2 regions of the Exiguobacterium sp. s56 genome follow, and region 1 is predicted to be linked to the other one. Evidence: a T-box and tRNA genes for the amino acid it is inferred to sense, from the RefSeq annotation. Region 1 holds a T-box; the other holds one or more tRNA genes.

Evidence for each region. The T-box of region 1 lies ahead of KNP71_RS00235 (valine--tRNA ligase). A T-box ahead of a tRNA ligase gene usually reads a tRNA of that ligase, here a tRNA-Val.
Region 2: it has a tRNA-Val gene. The T-box ahead of KNP71_RS00235 (valine--tRNA ligase) is inferred to sense a tRNA for this amino acid. The anticodon was not compared.

The regions. Positions count from the first base shown of each region.
Region 1 is NZ_JACSLR010000001.1:38,177-48,712, forward strand. It holds gene hemA (glutamyl-tRNA reductase) at 1-184, shown strand, start outside; gene hemC (hydroxymethylbilane synthase) at 245-1,162, shown strand; gene KNP71_RS00215 (uroporphyrinogen-III synthase) at 1,155-1,820, shown strand; gene hemB (porphobilinogen synthase) at 1,817-2,821, shown strand; gene KNP71_RS00225 (RNA-guided endonuclease InsQ/TnpB family protein) at 2,989-4,104, opposite strand; gene hemL (glutamate-1-semialdehyde 2,1-aminomutase) at 4,333-5,637, shown strand; T-box leader at 5,685-5,904, shown strand; gene KNP71_RS00235 (valine--tRNA ligase) at 5,960-8,611, shown strand; gene KNP71_RS00240 (hypothetical protein) at 8,706-9,482, shown strand; gene KNP71_RS00245 (short-chain dehydrogenase) at 9,501-9,848, shown strand; gene KNP71_RS00250 (hypothetical protein) at 9,987-10,334, shown strand; gene KNP71_RS00255 (hypothetical protein) at 10,535-10,536, opposite strand, start outside.
Region 2 is NZ_JACSLR010000013.1:16,107-26,642, reverse strand. It holds gene KNP71_RS12135 (alpha/beta hydrolase) at 1-21, opposite strand, end outside; gene KNP71_RS12130 (TetR/AcrR family transcriptional regulator) at 148-726, shown strand; gene KNP71_RS12125 (DMT family transporter) at 738-1,067, shown strand; gene KNP71_RS12120 (DMT family transporter) at 1,064-1,378, shown strand; gene KNP71_RS12115 (GNAT family N-acetyltransferase) at 1,446-2,003, shown strand; tRNA gene KNP71_RS12110 (tRNA-Val) at 2,091-2,163, shown strand; gene KNP71_RS12105 (DUF554 domain-containing protein) at 2,324-3,028, shown strand; gene KNP71_RS12100 (pyrroline-5-carboxylate reductase family protein) at 3,066-3,848, opposite strand; gene yidD (membrane protein insertion efficiency factor YidD) at 4,051-4,326, shown strand; gene KNP71_RS12090 (alanine/glycine:cation symporter family protein) at 4,456-5,814, shown strand; gene KNP71_RS12085 (potassium channel family protein) at 5,833-6,192, opposite strand; gene cypC (CYP152 family fatty-acid peroxygenase CypC) at 6,272-7,519, shown strand; gene KNP71_RS12075 (sugar nucleotide-binding protein) at 7,540-8,292, opposite strand; gene KNP71_RS12070 (GNAT family N-acetyltransferase) at 8,390-8,956, shown strand; gene KNP71_RS12065 (DUF368 domain-containing protein) at 9,042-9,851, shown strand; gene KNP71_RS12060 (methyltransferase family protein) at 9,899-10,453, opposite strand.

The DNA of each region.
Region 1 (10,536 bases):
CCAGATGCTTCGTGAACCGATTGATTACATCAAAGACGCCGCTGCGCAACCAGATGCGAACACACGCATCAATCAGTTCGTGGAGACGTTCGGTCTAGATGTCGACGTCCCTGACGCCGAACCGGAAACGGAAGAAGCCGAAGCGATGTCAGCGAAAGCACCACTTCGCGCCTTGATGCGCTAATACAAAACAAAAAAAGGCGGCGGATCTCGTCGCCTTTTTCTATGAAGGGGATAACCGATCATGCGTAAAATTATCGTCGGCTCACGCCGCTCACAACTTGCGATGACACAGACGAAATGGGTCATCGATCAATTGAAGAAAGCCGGGGCTCAAAACGAGTTCGAAATCAAAGAGATCGTGACGAAAGGGGACCAAATCGTCGACGTGCAACTCTCGAAAGTCGGCGGCAAAGGGTTGTTCGTCAAAGAGATTCAGCAACAGATGCTCGCCGGGGACATCGATTTCGCGGTCCACAGCATGAAAGACGTCCCGGCCGAGTTGCCGGAAGAGCTCTATATCAGCTGCATGCCGAAACGCGTCGACGCCCGTGATGTGCTCATCTGCGAGAACGGCTATACGCTCGAGACGCTCCCGGAAGGTGCCGTCATCGGGACGAGCTCACTGCGCCGCGGTGCCCAAATGCTCGCCGCTCGCCCGGACTTCGACATTCAATGGATTCGCGGGAACATCGACACGCGCCTCAAAAAACTCGAGACAGAAAACTTCAACGCCATCTTGCTCGCTAAAGCCGGGCTCGAGCGCATGGGTTGGACGGACCGCGTCGACTTCGAAGCGCTTGACGCCGATATGATGGTCCCAGCCGTCGGACAAGGTGTACTTGCCATCGAAAGCCGGAAGGACGACGCTGAAGTGACGGCAATTCTACAATTGCTCCATGACGACGTGACGGCGAAAGCCGCAACAGCGGAGCGGACGTTCCTCAAGGCAATCGAAGGCAGCTGCCACGTACCGGTCGGCGGTTATGCGACGGTCGATGGCGACGACGTGACACTCACAGGCCTCATCGCCTCGGTCGACGGCAAAGAAGTGCTCCGTGTGACGAAGACGTCGTCAGACGCGGTCGCACTCGGGAAAGACGTAGCAGACGATTTGCTCGGACGCGGCGGGCGCGAAATTCTCGCCTCGGTCAATGCGTGACGTCTGGTACACAGGGACAAAACGACTGACCGCTTCGCAGCGAGCCCGGCTCACCGCGAGCGGTCTTTCCGTTCATCACGTCCCGCTCATCGAGACGAGATTGACGCACAACCAGATGCCGATCAGCCGATTCGATTGGCTCGTCGTGACGAGCCAGACAGCGGTACCGGCGCTTTGTGACGTCCCACGTGACGTCAAAGTCGCGGCCGTCGGCGAGAAAACGAAACAAGCACTCGAGGCCGTTGGATTCACCGTCGCGCTCATGCCGGAGACGTTTACGGGCGAGGCGTTGTTCCATGACCTTGCAACTGTCGTAAAGTCAGACGAGGTCGTCTTGTTCGCCCGGGGCGACTTGGCGAACACGGCGCACATGACGCAACTCGAAAACGTCCACGACTGGGTCGTCTATGAGACGATTGGCCGTGAACTGACAGAGACGGAAGTCGAGGCGCTCGAAGGAATCGAAGCGCTCCTCGTGCTCAGCCCGTCCGCCGTCCGGGCGCTCACGCCATATCTCGACCATTTCCACGGGACGTGGTACGCCATCGGTGAAGTGACCGAGCGCGCCGTCCGGGAAGTGTCGACGTTACCGGTCCGAGTGCCTGAGTGTTATACTATGGATGCATTAATACAGTGTATAGGGGAGGATTTTTCATGAACCAGTTTGACCGTCATCGTCGTCTTCGTTCATCGAAGTCAATGCGTGCACTCGTACGTGAAAATCATGTTCGGAAAGAAGATTTGATTTACCCGCTCTTCATCATCGAAGGGACAGACATTAAACGCGAAGTCAGCTCGATGCCGGGCGTCTTCAACTTCTCGCTCGACCGTCTCGAGGACGAGATCAACGAGATCGTCGACCTCGGTATTCAATCGGTGCTCTTGTTCGGCGTACCTGAACATAAAGACCCGGAAGGTACGGAAGCGTATCATGACCACGGCATCGTCCAAGAAGCGATCCGTAAAGTGAAAGCGTGGGCACCACAGCTCACGGTCATCGCCGACACATGCCTGTGCGAATATACGTCGACAGGCCACTGTGGCATCGTGAAGAACGGTGACGTCGATAACGACGCGTCGCTACCACTTCACGTCCAGACGGCCATCACGCAAGCGCAAGCAGGCGCTGACATCATCGCGCCGAGCTCGATGATGGACGGCTTCGTCGCCGCGATCCGTGAAGGACTCGACCAAAACGGTTTCAACCATATCCCGATCATGAGTTACGGCGTCAAGTACGCATCGGCGTACTACGGACCGTTCCGTGACGCAGCGCAATCGGCACCTGGTGAAGGCGACCGCAAAGGCTATCAGATGGACCCGGCCAACCGCCGTGAAGCGTTCCGCGAATCACAATCGGACGTCGAGCAAGGCGCCGATTTCATGATCGTCAAACCGGCGCTCGCGTTCATGGACATCATCCGTGACATGCGCGACTCGCTCGATATGCCGATCGTGGCGTATAACGTGAGCGGAGAGTACGCCATGGTCAAAGCGGCTGCTTTGAACGACTGGGTCGATGAGCAACGCATCGTCATGGAGACGATGGTCGGCTTCAAACGGGCCGGTGCGGACCTCATCGTCACATATTTCGCAAAAGACGTCTGTCGCTATTTGGAAGGAGACTACGCGTCAACAACCCACCACTTAACGAACTGACGGTCCGTTTGAAGCGGGGGCTTGCGTCCGTCGAGGACCCGACGGCGCCTCTACCCTCGTAGAGTGCGGTTACGCTCGTTCCTGCCCGGTAGTGCGGACGGCGCTTGCGCCTCCTACCTTCGTGTGGCGGAACATCGGGACGGCCGACCTCGCCCCTGCCACGGGAGTCATGCTCCCGTGGCACCTGCACCGATGTGTTCGATGCCTTTCTGATGCAGGTTCATCGCGCCGACCCGGTCGTCGTTCGACCGGTACCGGCAGTTCTTGCATTGGAAGAGGTGCAGCTTCTTGTCCCGGTTCGCCTTCTCGGTGTGCCCGCATGTCGGGCAGGTCTGGGAGGTGTGTCTCGGGTCGACGACGATCACCTTCTGTCCGTTCAACGCGGCCTTGTACGCGAGCATTTGACGGAACTGGTAGAACGCCCACGACACGGAGACGTAGCGGTTTCTCGCGCGCACCTTCTCTGTGGCGGCACGGATGCCGGTCAGGTCCTCCAACACGAACAGCGTGCCCCTCGGGTGTCGGTCGACGAGTGCCTTCGTGACCTGATGGTTCACATCGGTCACATAACGGTTTTCTCTCGAGCCGAGCTGTCTCAGCCGTTTGCGGGCCGACGGGGTCTGCCGTCGTTGCAGCTGCTTGCGGGTCGCTTTGAACGTGCCTCGCTTGTGCTTCACCGTTCCTCCGTCGTAGAAGGCGGTCTCGCCCTGGCTGTCGTACGTGACCGCCAGGAAGTTGATGCCGAGGTCCACGCCGACGACGTTGGTGACACGGGCGTCGGCGAGTTCGGGGAACGCCTTCGTCACGGGGATGTGCAGGAACCATTTCCCGTGTTTGTGCACCAGTTTGGCCGTGCCGAACCGCCACGTCCCGTTGAAGTACCGCCTCATGCCCTTGCGCGCATAGTCCAGCTTGATCCGGCCGTCCAGCGTGTTCACGCTGAACCGGTCCCGGGTGAGCGAGTAGTCGCGGTTCCAGACGAGGTCGTACTCGGGGCGCTTGAACTCGACCCGGGACCACGCGTGCCCGTTCGACCTCGCCGACTTGTATCTGGCGACCACCGTCTTCATGACCGACTGGGCCATTTGGCTCTTCAGGCCGAAGCGTCGCCGGATCTCGGCATAGTGCGCGTCGTTGAGGCTGACCTGGTCCAGGTCCCCCGTCTCGAAGACGTGTCCCGACAGCCAGTCACAGGCCGACCGGTACGCGTCCATCGTCGTCCTCAGGGTAGCCACTTGAGAGGCTGGGACATAGATTTGTATTTTTGCAGTGATTGTAGACATGGTGCTCACCACCTTTCGCTACATAAACGATACCCGTTTTTTTAGCGGAGAATGAATTGACTTAACTCATAGAAGGGAGGAGGCAAGGTAGGAGTTCATAAGCGGTTATCATGCACATGTTTAGCATGATTGTGTCCCATACCGAAAATGATGGAAATTCCTCCCCCCACTAATCGTCGGGCTGTGCCCGGGACACGATTGGAGTAGGGGTATCCTTGCCGATTAAAGATGACCTACAAACAAACACGCTCAGAAGCGGCGTTCGAACAAGCACGTCCGCTCATGCCGGGCGGGGTGAACAGCCCGGTCCGTGCTTATAAATCAGTCGGGATGACGCCAATCTTTGCTGAACGCGGCGAAGGCTCGCGCGTCTACGACATCGATGGCAACGAATATATCGACTACGTCCTCTCATGGGGACCACTCATCCTCGGCCACCGTGACCCTGTCGTCACGAAGGCGATTCAAGAGCAAGCTGAAAAAGGCTGGACGTTCGGGACACCGACCGAGCTCGAAACGAAAATGGCCGAGCTCGTCATCGAGCGCGTCCCATCGATCGAGATGGTGCGCATGGTCAACTCGGGTACGGAAGCGACGATGGCGGCTCTCCGCCTCGCACGCGGCTACACGGGCAAGACGAAAATTTTGAAGTTCGAAGGCTGCTACCACGGTCATGGCGACTCGCTCCTCATCAAGGCCGGTTCGGGCGTCGCGACGCTCGGTCTCCCGGACTCGCCGGGCGTACCGAAAGACTTGGCGAGCCAGACGCTCACGGTGCCATATAACGATTTGGATGCTCTCCGCATCGCCTTCGAGAAGTTCGGCGACGATATCGCTGGTGTCATCGTCGAACCGGCGGCCGGTAACATGGGCTTCGTGCCACCGCAACCTGGCTTCCTCGAAGGACTCCGCGAGATCACGGAACAATACGGCTCGCTCCTCATCTTTGACGAGGTCATGACCGGATTCCGGGTCGGCTATAACTGTGCCCAAGGCTACTTCGGCGTGACGCCGGACTTGACGTGCCTCGGGAAAGTCATCGGCGGCGGCCTTCCGGTCGGTGCCTATGGCGGGAAACGCGAGATTATGGAACAAATCGCGCCACAAGGACCGATTTACCAGGCAGGGACGCTCTCGGGTAACCCACTCGCGATGATCGCCGGCTACACGACGTTATCGCAACTCAAGCCTGAGCACTACGCCGAGTTCGAACGCAAAGCGGACCGTCTCGCTGAAGGCTATACGAAAGCGGCCGAGAAGTATAACATCCCGCACGACACGAACCGGGCCGGCTCGATGTTCGGATTCTTCTTCACGAATGAGAAAGTGACGAACTTCGAGAAGGCGAAGACGGCGAACCTCGACTTGTTCCGCGCTTACTATCAGAAGATGGCGGCGCGCGGCGTGTTCTTGCCACCGTCACAGTTCGAAGGATTGTTCCTCTCGACCGTTCACACGGACGAAGATATCGACTTGACGCTCGCAGCGGTCGACGCGACGTTCAAAGAGCTGCAACAAGAGTTTTCATTGTAATCTTGACGGAAACAGCTTCTGTCGCTACAATTGTTTAACAGATACGAACAAAAGCTACGATGAGGAATAGTACGCAATCAACATCCTTTTTCAGAGACGCGGCCGCTTGGTGTGAGGCCGCGAGGGATGGTGCGGAAGTCGCCTCGGAGCTGACCTTTTGAACGAAGTAGGAAGGTCCGGTCCATCGACCGTTATTCGATTTTGAGGGCGCCACATGTGGCGAACTAAGGTGGTACCGCGGAAGATACGGCTTCTTTCGTCCTTAGCGTTAAGGACGAGAGTAGCCGTTTTTTTGTCCACATTATTAGAGGAGGTTGGGCATATGGCCAACGAGACAAACGAAATCACCATGCCGACGAAGTACGATCCAAGTGCGACGGAAGCGAAATGGTATGACTACTGGTTAGAGAACGACGTATTCAAAGCAGACGAGGACGATTCAAAACAGCCGTACACGATTGTCATCCCGCCACCGAACGTAACAGGGAAACTTCACCTCGGACACGCGTGGGACACGACGCTCCAAGATTTGCTGACGCGCCTCAAGCGCATGCAAGGCTATGACGTCCTCTGGCTCCCAGGGATGGACCACGCCGGGATCGCGACACAAGCGAAAGTCGAACAGAAGCTCCGTGAGGACGGCATTATGCGCTATGACCTCGGACGCGAGAAGTTCCTCGAGAAGACGTGGGAATGGAAAGACGAGTACGCCGATACGATCCGTGCCCAATGGTCAAAACTTGGCCTCGGTCTCGACTACTCACGTGAGCGCTTCACGCTCGACGAAGGACTCTCGAAAGCGGTCCAGGAAGTGTTCGTCCGCCTCTATGAGAAAGGCTTGATTTACCGCGGCGAATATATCGTCAACTGGGACCCGGCGCAAAAGACGGCCGTTTCGGATATCGAAGTCATCTACCAAGAAGTCGAAGGCGCGTTCTATCACATGAAATACCCGCTCGCTGATGGCTCAGGCCACATCGAGATCGCGACGACGCGTCCGGAGACGATGCTCGGCGATACGGCCGTTGCCGTTAACCCGAAAGATGAGCGTTACGCGCACCTCGTCGGCAAGACGATCATGCTTCCGGTCATGAACCGCGAGATTCCGATCGTGGCTGACGACTACGTCGACATGGAGTTCGGTACAGGTTGCGTCAAGATCACACCGGCGCACGACCCGAACGACTTCGAGATCGGGAACCGCCACGAGCTCCCGCGCATCCTCGTCATGGACGAAGGCGGCAAGATGAACGAGAATGCTGGCAAGTACGAAGGGCTCGACCGTTTCGAATGCCGCAAGCAACTCGTCAAAGACCTAGAAGCAGACGGCACGCTCGTCAAGATTGAGCCACACACGCACTCGGTCGGTCACTCGGAACGTTCAGGCGCAGTCATCGAGCCTTATCTTTCGAAACAGTGGTTCGTCGACATGGAGCCGCTCGCGAAAGCAGCGCTCGAAGCGCAAGGACATGACGATACGAAAGTCAACTTCGTCCCAGAGCGGTTCGAAGGCACATACCTCCGTTGGATGGAGAACATCCGTGATTGGTGTATCAGCCGCCAACTCTGGTGGGGTCACCGCATCCCGGCTTGGTACCACAATGAGACAGGTGAGATTTATGTAGGTAAAGAAGCACCGGCGGACAGTGAGAACTGGCATCAAGATGAAGACGTGCTCGACACATGGTTCTCGTCAGCGCTTTGGCCGTTCTCGACGATGGGCTGGCCGGATACGGACTCGGCAGACTTCAAACGTTACTTCCCGACGAGCGCGCTCGTCACGGGTTACGACATCATCTTCTTCTGGGTATCTCGCATGATTTTCCAATCGCTCGAGTTCACTGGGAAGCAGCCGTTCAACGACGTGCTCATCCACGGTCTCATCCGCGACTCGGAAGGCCGCAAGATGTCGAAGTCGCTCGGTAACGGCGTCGACCCGATGGAAGTCATCGACCAATACGGCGCGGACTCGCTCCGCTGGTTCCTCCTTACGGGATCGACACCAGGGAACGACCTTCGTTTCTATTGGGAGAAAATCGAATCGACATGGAACTTCGCGAACAAGATTTGGAACGCGAGCCGTTTCGCCCTTATGAACATGGACGGCATGAAGTATGAGGAGATCGATTTGTCAGGTGAGAAGACGCTCGCTGACAAGTGGATTCTCACTCGCTTGAACGACACAATCGACCAAGTGACACGTCTCGTCGACAAGTATGAGTTCGGCGAAGCCGGCCGTTACTTGTACAACTTCATCTGGGAAGAGTTCTGTAACTGGTACATCGAGATGGCGAAACTCACGCTCTACGGTGAGGACGAGGCTGCGAAAGCGACGACGCGTTCAGTGCTCGCGTACACGCTCGACTCAATCATGCGTCTCATGCATCCGTTCATGCCGTTCCTCACAGAGGAAATCTGGCAGCACTTGCCGCACGAAGGCGACTCGATTGTCCGTGCGAGCTACCCGACACGCCGCGACGAGCTCCACTTCGCGGACTCGGTACCAGCGTTCGAAGCGGTCATGAACGTCATCCGTTCGGTCCGTAACATCCGTTCGGAAGTGAACGCCCCAATGTCGAAACCGATTCAGCTCTTCATCTCGACGTCGGATGAGGCGACACAAGATTACTTGAGCGCGAACGAAACGACAATCGGCAAGTTCACGAACGCGACCGAGCTCGAAATCGGACGTGGCTTGACGGCTCCTGATAAGTCGATGTCAGCCATCATGACGGGTGCGGAACTGTTCATCCCACTCGCTGACCTCATCAACTTTGAGGAAGAAATCGCCCGTCTTGAAAAAGAAGTGGCGAAGTACGAGAAGGAAGTCGAGCGCGTTCAGAAGAAACTCGGCAACCCAGGCTTCACTGGCAAGGCACCGGCTCACGTCATCGACGAAGAGAAGGCGAAAGAGAAAGACTACCTCGACAAACGTGACGCAGTCCGCGCCCGTTTGGAAGAGTTGCGTAAATAATGAATCAACCTTCTTTGGAGACTTGTTCTCCGAAGAAGGTTTTTTTGTCGTTTGGTGGAATTTAGGAGAGGAGACGATATAAAGGTGGTGTGACATGAGACGAATCGGAATGATGTTAAGTTTGGCAGTTATGGGACTGAGTGGGTGTGTGGCGGAACGAGCTGAACCGATCGAACCGACGGAATCAGGAGTGACAATTAATGAAAGTGCAGAAGAGACGTCTTCCAAGGATATTCCCGTAACGACGGACAAAGAAGTGTTCGGCTCGATGATTGAGGACGTGCCAAAAGGGACCGTTCGACTAGTTGATGCGGTCACGGCCCAATACACACTTCAATATACAGATGGTACGTCCGAGCGACCAGCGAGAGACGGTGTAATCTATGAAACCGTCATCGATGATCTCGGGCTCATTGCCATTAAGTTACCAAACCGCGACGATTCGTTCGGCGTATTCAACTATTCACGGGACGAGGAGTGGGGGTTGCACGGGATTCAAAACTTTACGATTCCCGAGGCGGCCGAAAAAGTCCGACACGGGTTGGACTTGCCTGAAGAAGAGCTGTTTGTCGACAACTTCGAGATGAGTCAGCTCGAGCGGCCGGTGGAGATGTGGACGTTGTATGATGAGACGCAATGCATCACGATTTTAGTGACCGATGCTTTCAGTGTGGCTGACGGAGAATTGATTGAACGGCGTGACGTTTCGAATGAGCGGTATCGCTTGAATCAACCGGAAGGGAACGGCTTGTTTTACGTAGACCAGGGCAAGCTCATCGTCGTGACGGGCAATGTGTCGGAAGAGGTGTTGCTCGACCTTTCGGACTCGCTACCGGAGGCGTGGTCGGTGGATTTTCCAATTAAAGAATAAATTGAAGCAGGCGAAAGGATGAGTTCTAATTTGCCAGTGCACGAATTTGATTTATGGGAACGAACATTGAAAGCACCTACACGTAATCCAGATTATAATGGCTACACTGAGGTTGATGATGATTTTATCCAAGAGCTTATGGAAGCGTGCTCGATTATGCGGACCTATTTTCATTCGTATCATCGTCCTGATCTCGGGCTGGATTATTACGGAACTACCCTCATCCCAAACGAATCGTTATCGATGTTTTATGACATCGTCACGCAGTCACGTGTATTCCATCGTTCAGAAGAGTTGAGCGATTTGGCGAGTCTCATCATTCAAGCCGAACGCGAAGGCAAAGACTTGGTTCATTTTGGGATTTAACGGACTAAGAAAATAATTATACATTGCCATTCGTTACATAGACTCTCATTGAGAATGCGTGTTAGGAACGTAGGTCGAAACTTGGTTAAGTCGATGAAGGTATTTAAAGTGTACATATTTTTACAGGGAGGGATGGTCATGCCATACACGCACGAATTCGGTGTATTGGATTCAACAAATCGTCAATCATCATATGATACGTATACACCTGAACACTTCGATTGTGTCTCGGTGGATGGGGAGTGGGTGGATGAGTTTATCGAGGAGCTGAACGAGATGCGCACGTATTTCCACTCCTATGACCGTCCTGGATTCGGATTAGACGAATGCGGGATCACGCTCATTCCATATGAGTCACTGGCGCTGTTCTATCAAGTCGTCAAAGCGATGATGTACACGCATGAGTCGGAACAACTGAATCGACTTATTTCCAAAATCACACAAGCCCAAGTAGACAAGAAGGACATGATTCATTTCGGACTATGAGTCTATAGAAAAGAACAACCCCGAGCATCGTCATCGATGTTCGGGGTTTCGTTTGCGTTCGATGTAGATTATGCCAAATACAGTGGCGGCAAACAAAACATGCAAGAGGAGCGGTTGAGGATAACCAATGCGGAATAGGTGCATGGCATAGACGACATAAAGGATGCTTCCGAATCCTACCAAGACGGAATAAAGAACCTTC
Region 2 (10,536 bases), on a different contig from region 1:
GAAGCTGAATTGGTCGAGCATATAAAGCGCTCCTTTCGCAGTCAACTGGTTTTAGTTTGCCGGGTGTGGACGAGAAATGCAATCGCGACACTTGACTACCTACCGTTCGTTAGGTAAGGTGATAATGAAGAAAGGGGTCGATGACGGATGAATACGAAACAACGAATCGAGCTGGCGGCACGGCGGCGCTTTGCGCTTGAAGGGTATGAAGGACTATCATTAGCGGCACTCGCCGAGGATGTTGGCATTAAGAAAGCGTCGCTATACGCACATATCGAAGGAAAAGAGCAATTGTTCAAACAAGTCGTCGAGGACATGGCAGATCGTTACGATCGCGTCTGGCGAGAAGCGCGGGACGCCACTGAGGGCGCGGCACCGCTCGAACGGATCGAGGCCATCGTCGAGACGTTGATTCGCTTCTTTGAAGAAGAGGAGACATGGATGCTGACGAAGCGGATGTTGCTCGTCCCGCCTCCTGAATTGCGATTGTTCATCGAGACGACGCTCGGGTCGGTCGAGACGGACTTGCAAGCGTTTGAGAAAGAACAGTTTCGATTGGCGATGGAGCAAGGGGCGTTACCCGAACAGTCGCTCGAGGACGTTTACGATGCCTACTATTGTTTTCTCGACGGCGCGCTCATCTCACTCTTCACGCTCGAGACGAATCGCGTCAAGCGGCAACAGGCCGCATTCACAATCTATAAGAAAGGAGTCGGATGGACATGAAACAAGATCAAATGGCCTGGGTTTGGCTTATTCTCGCCGGCCTGCTTGAAATCGTCTGGGCCACGACGATGAAACTGTCGAACGGCTTCACGGTGCTCGGTCCGAGCACCGTGACCGTTCTCTTATTAGTTGTGAGCTTTGGATTGTTGGCGATGTCGTTCCGGACGTTACCGGCCGGGACCGGTTATGCAGTGTTCACCGGCATCGGGGCCGTCGGAACGGTCATCGTCGGTGCAGTCTTGTTCGATGAGGCGCTGACCGGCATGAAGCTCGTCTTTATCGCGACGCTCCTCATCGGTGTGATTGGACTGAAACAAGTGACAGGAGGAGAATCGGCATGAGTTGGGTATTTTTGATTGGCGCGGGTCTTGCCGAGATGATGGCGGTCTTTTGGATGGGAAAATCGAAAGGCTATCAGATTGTTAAATGGTCGATCTTGTCCGTCGGAACGTTTGCCTTAAGTTTTTATTTGTTGTCGCGCTCTCTCGAGACGCTCCCGCTCGGGCTGGCATATTCGATTTGGGTCGGGATTGGGGCGGCCGGCGGCGTCGTGCTCGGCATGCTGTATTTGAACGAATCGCGGGACCGGTGGCGTATCTTCTTCTTATTGCTTATTATCGGGAGTGTCATCGGATTAAAAGTTGTCGCGTGATCAGGATTAGCTTCGAATAAAAACGGGAATTAAATAGTTCAGACTGTGAACGAAAGGGGCGGGGACGATGAGTCATATCAAACTGCAATCCGAGCGTCTACGACTCGAACCTTACACGATTGCTGATTTTTATTTCGTGAAATCGCTACTCCAAGATCCGCGCGTGATGCGTTTCATTAGCCCGGATGGAAAGCCATATACGGATGAACAGACGATCGAATGGTTCGAGCGCCAGTTGGCCCGCTATCAGACGGGTCGTCAAACCGGGTTGCTCAAATTGATGTCGCATGAAAATGACGAGCCAATCGGTCATGCCGGCACGTTGCTCCATGAACTCGACGGCACGATTGAACTTGAAGTCGGATATTGGTTGGCGCCGAAGCATTGGCATATGGGCTACGGACGCGAGGCAGCGGCTCGTCTCATGCGTCATGCGTTCGAAGAAGGTGAGAAAGAGATCATTTCCTTGATTCATCCGGATAACGTCCCATCGCAACGGGTCGCGAAAGCGAACGGACTGCATTGGGATCGGGATACCGAATATCAAGGCATGCTCGTCTCGGTATATGCCGGTGATTTAGAACGGTTGTGCCGCCATATGAAACGGGAAGAAATGACGCGTTAAAAAAAAGTAAAAAAAGTTTTAAAAAACAGTTGCCAAGGCATTAGTTTCTTGATATATTAATAGTGTCCTTAAGAGAGGACACGACCTGATTCTGTAGCTCAGCTGGGAGAGCGCTACCTTGACAGGGTAGAGGTCGCTGGTTCGAGCCCAGTCAGAATCACTTGGGTGCCAAACCCGATGCGAAACCCATAGGAACGTGGGTTTCCGCGACGCCACTTCTTGCGAGAAGTGGCTTTTTTTTTTGTTTTTCTTTCAATTGACAGCCTACATAAACAGTTGGTATATTCCTCTCAATACATACAGAAACGGGGAATTATACGATGGTCTTAACCGGAACAATCGTCAACGCGGCGTTGATCGTGATTGGCACATTACTTGGACTCTTGTTTCACCGCATCCCCGAACGAATGAAAGAGACGGTCACCGCAGCCATCGGTCTCGCCGTCGTCTTGCTTGGCGTTCAAATGGGGATGAAAAGTGAGAACTTTTTAATCGTCATCGGCAGTCTCGTCATCGGGGCTGCACTCGGCGAATGGTGGAAGCTCGATGAGAAGTTGAACGAGGTCGGCTATCAATTGGAACGCCGCCTCGGGGGCAAGAGTAAGTCAAGTATCGCCGAAGGCTTCATCACGGCGACGCTCATCTTCGTCATTGGTGCGATGGCTGTCATCGGCGCGCTCGACAGCGGATTGCGCGGGGATCATGACGTCCTCTATACGAAAGGATTGATTGACGGTTTCACGGCACTCGTCCTCAGCTCGACGCTCGGCATCGGGGTCATGTTCTCGGCCGTCCCGGTACTCTTATACCAAGGAGCAATCGCCTTGCTCGCCATTCAAATCATGAAGTTCATCCCGGAGTCGCTCATGGATGACTTTATTTTAGAGATGACGGCGACCGGTGGTGTCATGATTGTCGCGATTGGGTTGAACTTGGTCGGCATCACGCGGATTCGTGTCGCGAACTTATTGCCGGGAATCTTGATGGTCGCGGTCATCGTCTCGATTTTACATATCGTCCAATAAAAAAATCCGAGAGACGCGATGCGTTTCTCGGATTTTTTCAATTCTTCGGTTGTTCGACTTCTTCTCTCGCACTTTCGCGAAGGGCAGAAGCCATGACGTCTGCTAAATCGCGCGAGCGGAGCACACCGACACCGCGGTCGGTCGGACCGTCTGGCGCGGCCACGTCCGCAATCAAGTCGTTCGTCGGCCGTGTCTCGTGAAGCAACAGTTCAGCCGATCCTTTCATCGCCTGGGCGACGATTTGGCGCGCCGTCGCTTCATCGAAACCGGCATCGGTCAAGACGGGCGTCATCGAACCGACGATTTCATAAAAGAAAGCGGGGCTGCATCCGGCGGCAGCCATGAAGGCGGACATCTTCTTCGCATCCGTCACGGCCGTCCGTCCGACGCGTTCAAACAGCGCCGTCGCGGTCTCACGGACCGTATCATCGGTCTCTGGGCCGAACCAGAGTCCGGTCATCCCGCTCCGATAAGCGACTGGGGTATTCGGCATCGCGCAGACGGCAGGGAGACCTGACGCCTCTTCAATCTCGCTCGGTTCGATATGAGCTGCTACGGAGACGAGGAGCGGTGTGCTCCACGTTTTAGATTGCACGTAAGGAATGACCCCGTCCGGTTGCATCGCGAGGACGACGATGTCATACGCGTTGACATCTTCCTCGTCGACGATTTGCACGCCGAGCTCGGCCTGTAACGCTGTCAAACGGGTCCGGTCACTCCGGTTCGTCATCGTGATTTGTTCAGGCGACACACCAGAGGCAAGCCATCCGCGTACGAGTGACTCACTCATCGATCCTGCACCTACCATTAAAATATTCATTCTCGTCACCTCTTCATATAGATTCGGTCGTATATATACATGTTGCTTATCATAACAAATGACGCAACAAATAGCGCCCATCGTGCTCAAATTGTAAAACAAAGGAAAAAAAGATGAGCGGTTTGTCATTTGATTGTCGCATGCGCCATAGATGACAAGCTGGCCCGGGCAAGCTATTATGGCAGTAATCAAACTGGAGGCGATGAGAGTGAAACGAGTGTTAGTGCGGGGGATTCAAGGGTATCAACGGTTCATCTCGCCGTTGAAACCGCCGACTTGCCGTTTTTATCCGACGTGTTCGCACTATGGAATCGAGGCGATTGAAAAGCATGGTGCCCTTAAAGGTGGGTATTTGACGACTCGCCGCTTAATGCGGTGCCAACCGTTCCATTCGGGCGGACTCGACTACGTGCCGGATGAATTTGATTGGCGCGCCCCTTTACAACGTGAAAAACCCCCTTCTCAGCGAGACGTCTAATCGGCGGCTCGCTGTTTTAGATACAGCTTAAAAATCAAATCGTTGTTTTATTACAATACTTTTGACAATCTTCTAAGTATTCTGAAAAAATAGAGGTGTACGATTACATAAGGGGAAGGGGAATTCAATATGAGTCAATCGTTCAGTGAACTCATCGGTACGATTTCGAACTTTGTGTGGGGACCACCGTTATTGATTTTGCTTGTGGGGACAGGCATCTACTTGACGGTACGGCTCGGGGGACTTCAAGTCACGAAGTTGCCGTACGCATTGAAGCTCGCGTTTTCTAAAAATCAAGACAAAACATCGAAAGGGGATATCAGTCACTTCCAAGCGCTCATGACGGCGCTCGCAGCAACCGTCGGTACGGGGAATATCGTCGGGGTTGCGACCGCGGTCGTGCTCGGTGGACCGGGGGCGATCGTCTGGATGTGGGTATCCGGATTTTTCGGTATGGCGACGAAATACGCCGAAGCCGTGCTCGCCGTTAAATATCGGGTGACCGATGAACGCGGACAAATGGCCGGGGGGCCGATGTATTACTTAGAACGTGGCTTGAAGCAACGTTGGCTCGCCGTCGCATTCGCAGGATTCGCCTCGCTCGCGGCATTTGGGATTGGGAACGGGGTGCAGACGAACTCGGTCGCGATGGCGCTCAAGACGACCTTTGACGTGCCGTTGTATGTCTCTGGTATCTTGATTATGATTTTCACAGGCGCGGTCATCTTGGGCGGTGTCAAATCAATCGGTCGCGTCGTCAGTTACTTCGTACCAGTCATGATCGTCTTTTATCTCGGCAGCGGATTGTTGATTATGGTGATGAACTACACGCTCATTCCGGATGCCATCGCCCTCATCTTCAGCAGCACGTTCAGTGCCGAAGCAATCGGTGGCGGAGCCATCGGGGCCGCCATTCGTTACGGTGTGGCGCGCGGCGTCTTCTCGAACGAGGCAGGTCTCGGTTCGGCGCCGATTGCCGCAGCGGCTGCTAAAACGGATATGCCGGGACGTCAGGCGCTCGTCTCGATGACGCAAGTGTTTCTCGATACGCTCATCGTCTGTTCTGTCACGGGAATCACGCTCGTCATGGGCGGTCAAATCGGTTCGGGCCTCGAGGGGGTCGAATTGACGACGGCGACGTTCGAGCAATTCCTTGGACCGGCCGGCGGTTATATCGTGACGATTGGACTGGTCATGTTCGCCTACTCGACGGTGCTCGGGTGGTCATACTACGGGGAACGGTCGATTCATTACTTGTTCGGTCAAAAATCGATTCTTCCTTATCGGATTGCGTTCGTTCTCGTTGCCGGTCTCGGTGCGATGACGACGAACCTCAACTTGGTTTGGGCGCTCTCGGACGTGTTCAACGGTTTGATGGCCATCCCGAACTTGATTGGCTTACTGTTCTTGTCGGGTGTCGTCATTGCTGAAACGAAGCGATTCAATCAACAGCTCGAACTCGAAAATCGAAATCGAAAAGCTTCTTAAACCAATACGCCACCATCCTTACGGGGACGGTGGCGTATTGCGTTTGCGAACCTCTTCGAGCCGTGCTTGTTGAAGATGGTCGAACACTTTCGTGATGAAACCGACCATGATGCCGACACCCGTGATGACATAGCCGATCGTGAACACTTTGCCGATATCGGTCGTCGGGACAAAATCCCCATAGCCGATTGTCGTGAGTGTGACGATACTGAAATACAGGGCATCGAGCCAACGCATGTCTTCGAAGCGTGAGTAGAACAGTGTCCCGGAGAGGATGGTCAGGAAGGCGAGACTGAACAAGACTTGAAACTCCGCATCCTTCAAGCCACGCCAAATCCCGCGGAACATGCGCCGGAACGTCAAGATGAAAGATAGCATTTCATTTCCTCCTTTCCCTATAGGTTTGTTCGCTAGCAACAGGGGAACATCCTTTATAGCAAAACTGGAGAGGATGATCATGATGACACGACTGATTCCAAAAGAAGAAGGGCTCGATCATAGCCTGGCGTTCCTACGGGAAGGATATTTATACGTCCCGAACCGTCGGAAGAGCTTTCAATCCACTCTGTTTGAAACACGCTTGCTCGGCGAACGCGTCATCTGTCTCGGAGGCGGCGAGGCGGCAGCCTTGTTTTATGACGCGGACAAGTTCGTGCGCAAAGATGCGGCACCGAAACGGTTGCTGAAAACACTATTCGGTGAGGATGGTGTGCAGACGTTAGACGGCTCGGCCCATACACATCGCAAACAGATGTTCATGGCGCTCATGTTCCCACAAAATATCAAGCGGTTAACGAAGCTGGTCAGCCGGGAGTGGGAACGGGCGCTCGACGCGGCAGCTGACGAGACGGTGCTCTATGACACGGCGCAAGAAGTTCTCATGCGGGCCGTCTGTGAATGGGCCGGGGTCCCGCTCCATGAAAGCGAAGTAGCGCGTCGGACGGACGAGATGAAATTGTTATTTGAATCTGGGACTGCCCTCGGACCAAAACATGTTCGGGGGCGAGCGGCCCGCTCCTCGGCCGAGGCGTGGGTGCGTGGCATGGTCGAAGAAGTGCGGACGAACCGGCTTCTCCCAAACGAACAAACGGCGTTATACGAATTTTCTTGGCATCGGGATGAAGCGGGTCATCTGCTTCCGGCCGACGTCGTTGCTGTCGAAGTAATCAATATATTGCGCCCGACCGTGGCTGTCTCGATTTATGTGTTGTTCACTGTATTGGCGCTCCACCAATTTCCGGAAGCGCGGGACCGATTGGCGCGTGGTGAGACCGAACCGACATGGTTCGTCCAAGAAGTGAGACGCTTTTATCCATTTTTCCCCGTGACCGCTGCGAGGGTCAAGCAAGATTTCGAGTGGAACGGATTTACGTTCGAAGAAGGGACGCTCGTCTTGCTCGATTTATATGGGACGAATCATGACCCTTCCTTGTGGACGGAACCGGATACATTCAACCCCGATCGGTTCAAAGACTGGACGGAAAGTCCGTTCACGTTCATTCCGCAAGGCGGCGGGGATGTCGATTTCGGACACCGCTGTGCGGGGGAGCACGTGACGATTGCAATCATGCGCGAGACGATCGACGTGTTCCTAACACGTTACCGTTACGAGGTGCCGCCGCAAGACCTCAGTTATAGCTTTGTCGACTTGCCGAGTTTACCGAAGAGCCGTTTCGTGCTGAATCAAATTCAAAAGAACGAATAAATGAGTCGCCCGCGGGCGACTCATTTCGTGTGTAACGCTAGCCGTTTTGTAATCGGTTGAATCGTGATATTCGTATCGACCATTCGATTATCACGTTTCGGTTCATCAGTCTGTTCGATTTGCCACGACGTATCATGTGACTCTTTGAGCGCCATCGCGATGTCATACAGAGAGTGACTCGAATTGCCGTTCAATTGGTACAGCCCGGGCCCTCGCTTCGTCAAAATCTCGAACAAGGCATCGGCCGTGTCTTCCAAAAACGAGCAAGACGGGTACCAGTGAGCGCTCGCGACGATGACGCCATGTCGTTTCATCTCGTTCTCGAAATAATCCATCATGTTATTCGAACCGGCACGATGCCCGATTTGCCAACCGAGCCGTACGATTTGGGCACCAGGATTGGTCCGGGCAATCGTCTCTTCGCAGGCCCGCTTATAAGCCCCGTATTCATCGGTCGCGTCAGGAGGCATGTCCGGTGTGATTGGCCCTGTCACGTTGTCAGAGAACACCGAGACGGTGCTCGTGAAGAGAAATGGAATCTTATATTCTCCGCATAGCCGAGCTAGCGTGTCGGCCCATTCGACGGCACCCATCCCGATATGAAGAAAGTAGTTCGGACGCACCGATTCGATGAAACGTCGCATCTCGGCCTCATCTGTGGTCGATACTTTCGTTCGGTCCCAGGCCACGGGCTCGATGCCATGCCGCGTTAACGTCTCGGCGACGACGGGGGCGACGGTCCCGTTCATACCAGTCAAAATTGCTTTCATCATGCATTCCTCCCTTTTGTTTCTATCATCCCACACTTCACGAACTGACAAACCCTTTGTGGACAGCTTTATGCTAGACTGTTGAGTGGAGGCGATAATGATGAATATTCGAAAAGCGACACCGGACGATCAGTTGCAGATTGCACCGCTCGTCTATACGGCGATTCATGAAATCGCCTATTCATTGACCGGCACATCCGATCAAGAGCACGTGCTCGATCGACTCGCGATGTGGATTGGTCAGCCTGGCAACCGCTTGAGCTACGAGAACATATGGGTGGCCGAATCCGATGCGACGATTGCAGGCATCCTGATTGCGTATCACGGCGAGCAGACGGCAATGCTCGACGAACCGATTAAAGCTTGGCTCCGGACAAACGGTCAGCCCGACGATTTGGATGTCGAAACGGAAGGCGACGTCCTGTATATCGACTCGGTCGCCGTCGACGCGACGTTCGGCGGACGCGGGATTGGGACGGGCTTGATTCAACAGGCGATTGCTCATGCGCGTGCCATGAACATTCCTCGCGTCACGCTCAACGTCGATCAGACGAACCCGGCAGCAGGTCGATTGTATGAACGTCTCGGCTTTATGAAAGAGAAAGAGATTGAGATATCCGGGGGACGGTTCGATTATATGACGTTTACGGTAAGCGAGAACGCCTGAACACGTCACGAAACCGATGCAAACCGATCGGGACTCGGCTATACTATAGGCTTGATCACATTGAGAGAGAAAAAGGAGATTGTGTATGGAGTGGAAGAATATGTTGCGCGGCATCGCGATGGGAACGAGTGATTTGATTCCTGGCGTCAGCGGCGGGACGATTGCAGTCATTTTAGGAATTTATGACCGTTTGATTGAAGCCATCAGCGGTATCTTCAGTCGGCATTGGAAACAGCACTTGTTGTTCTTGATTCCGCTCGGGATTGGGATGGCAGGGGCGATTTTAGGACTCAGCCGCGTGATTGAGTTCCTCTTGCTCGAATATTATGAACCGACCCAGTTCTTTTTCATCGGATTGATTCTCGGGATTATCCCGATGCTCTTCTTTGAATTTCGAACGAGAGCCGTCATGCGACCGGTACATATCGTCGCGATGGTCATCGGGGCGATTCTTGTGGCCAGCATGGCGATCATCAAACCAGCAGATACGGCGATCATCACGGAACTCTCGACAGGGACGACGATTCTCTTGTTCTTCTCAGGATGGCTCGGCAGTATGGCGATGTTGTTGCCGGGAATCAGTGGCTCATTCGTATTGCTTTTGATCGGGGTGTATCCGACCGTCATCAGCGCGTTGTCGAACTTGAACCTGCTCATTATCGGCATCGTCGGTCTTGGAGTGGCCGTCGGTTTTATCGTCAGCAGTAAAGTGATTCGTTATTTGCTCGGTCATTTTCCGGGCATGACGTTTTCGGTCATCATCGGGTTGGTCATCGGCTCGCTTGCGGTCGTATTCCCAGGTCTGCCGGACACGACAATCATGTGGATACTCAGTGTCCTCTCGTTCTTCGCTGGATTCATCATCGTCCGTCTACTTGGACGTTTCTCCGTTTAACCAAACATGCACGCCCGTCAATGAAGACGAGCGTGCATGTTTTTTGCTTAATAAATGAACGGGATCAAGCGTTTACGTGACTTGGCCCACGTCTGATACGTCACACCGAAGTGAGATGTCAACATTTTCTCCTCGATATGGATGCGCCATAAGAGAGCGAGACTCATCAAACATGTACCGACGAGAGCAATCGTCCAAGGCGCGAAAAAGAGTGAAAATCCGAACGTGATAAATAAGAGCCCCGTGTAGAGGGGGTGGCGTAAATAACGATACGGTCCCGAACTGACGAGCTCATCCGCGGGCCGGACGACGACGTGGCGGGTGAACTGATGGCGCAATTGTCGGATGCCCCAATAGCGAAGTGAGACACCGGCGATGAACCCGCTCAGGCCGAGCAGGCGTTGCAGTGTGGCCTGACGTGTATCGGTCCAAACAGAAAGTCCGATCGAGATAGCGAATACGGTAACCATCATCAATGAGACGATATAAAAACTAGCGTGCTCACTGGCACCATCGGTCGGTTCGGACCGGTTTCGGTATCGCCAAATTTCATATAGCCAAGCGACCGAGGTGAGAACAAATAATCCATCGAGCCAATCCATAACGTGCCTCCTTTTTCAATACCTTCGATGTATTACCCGTGTCTTCCTCCTCACTAACGTGCAGGAATCGAAAAAACGTCTCG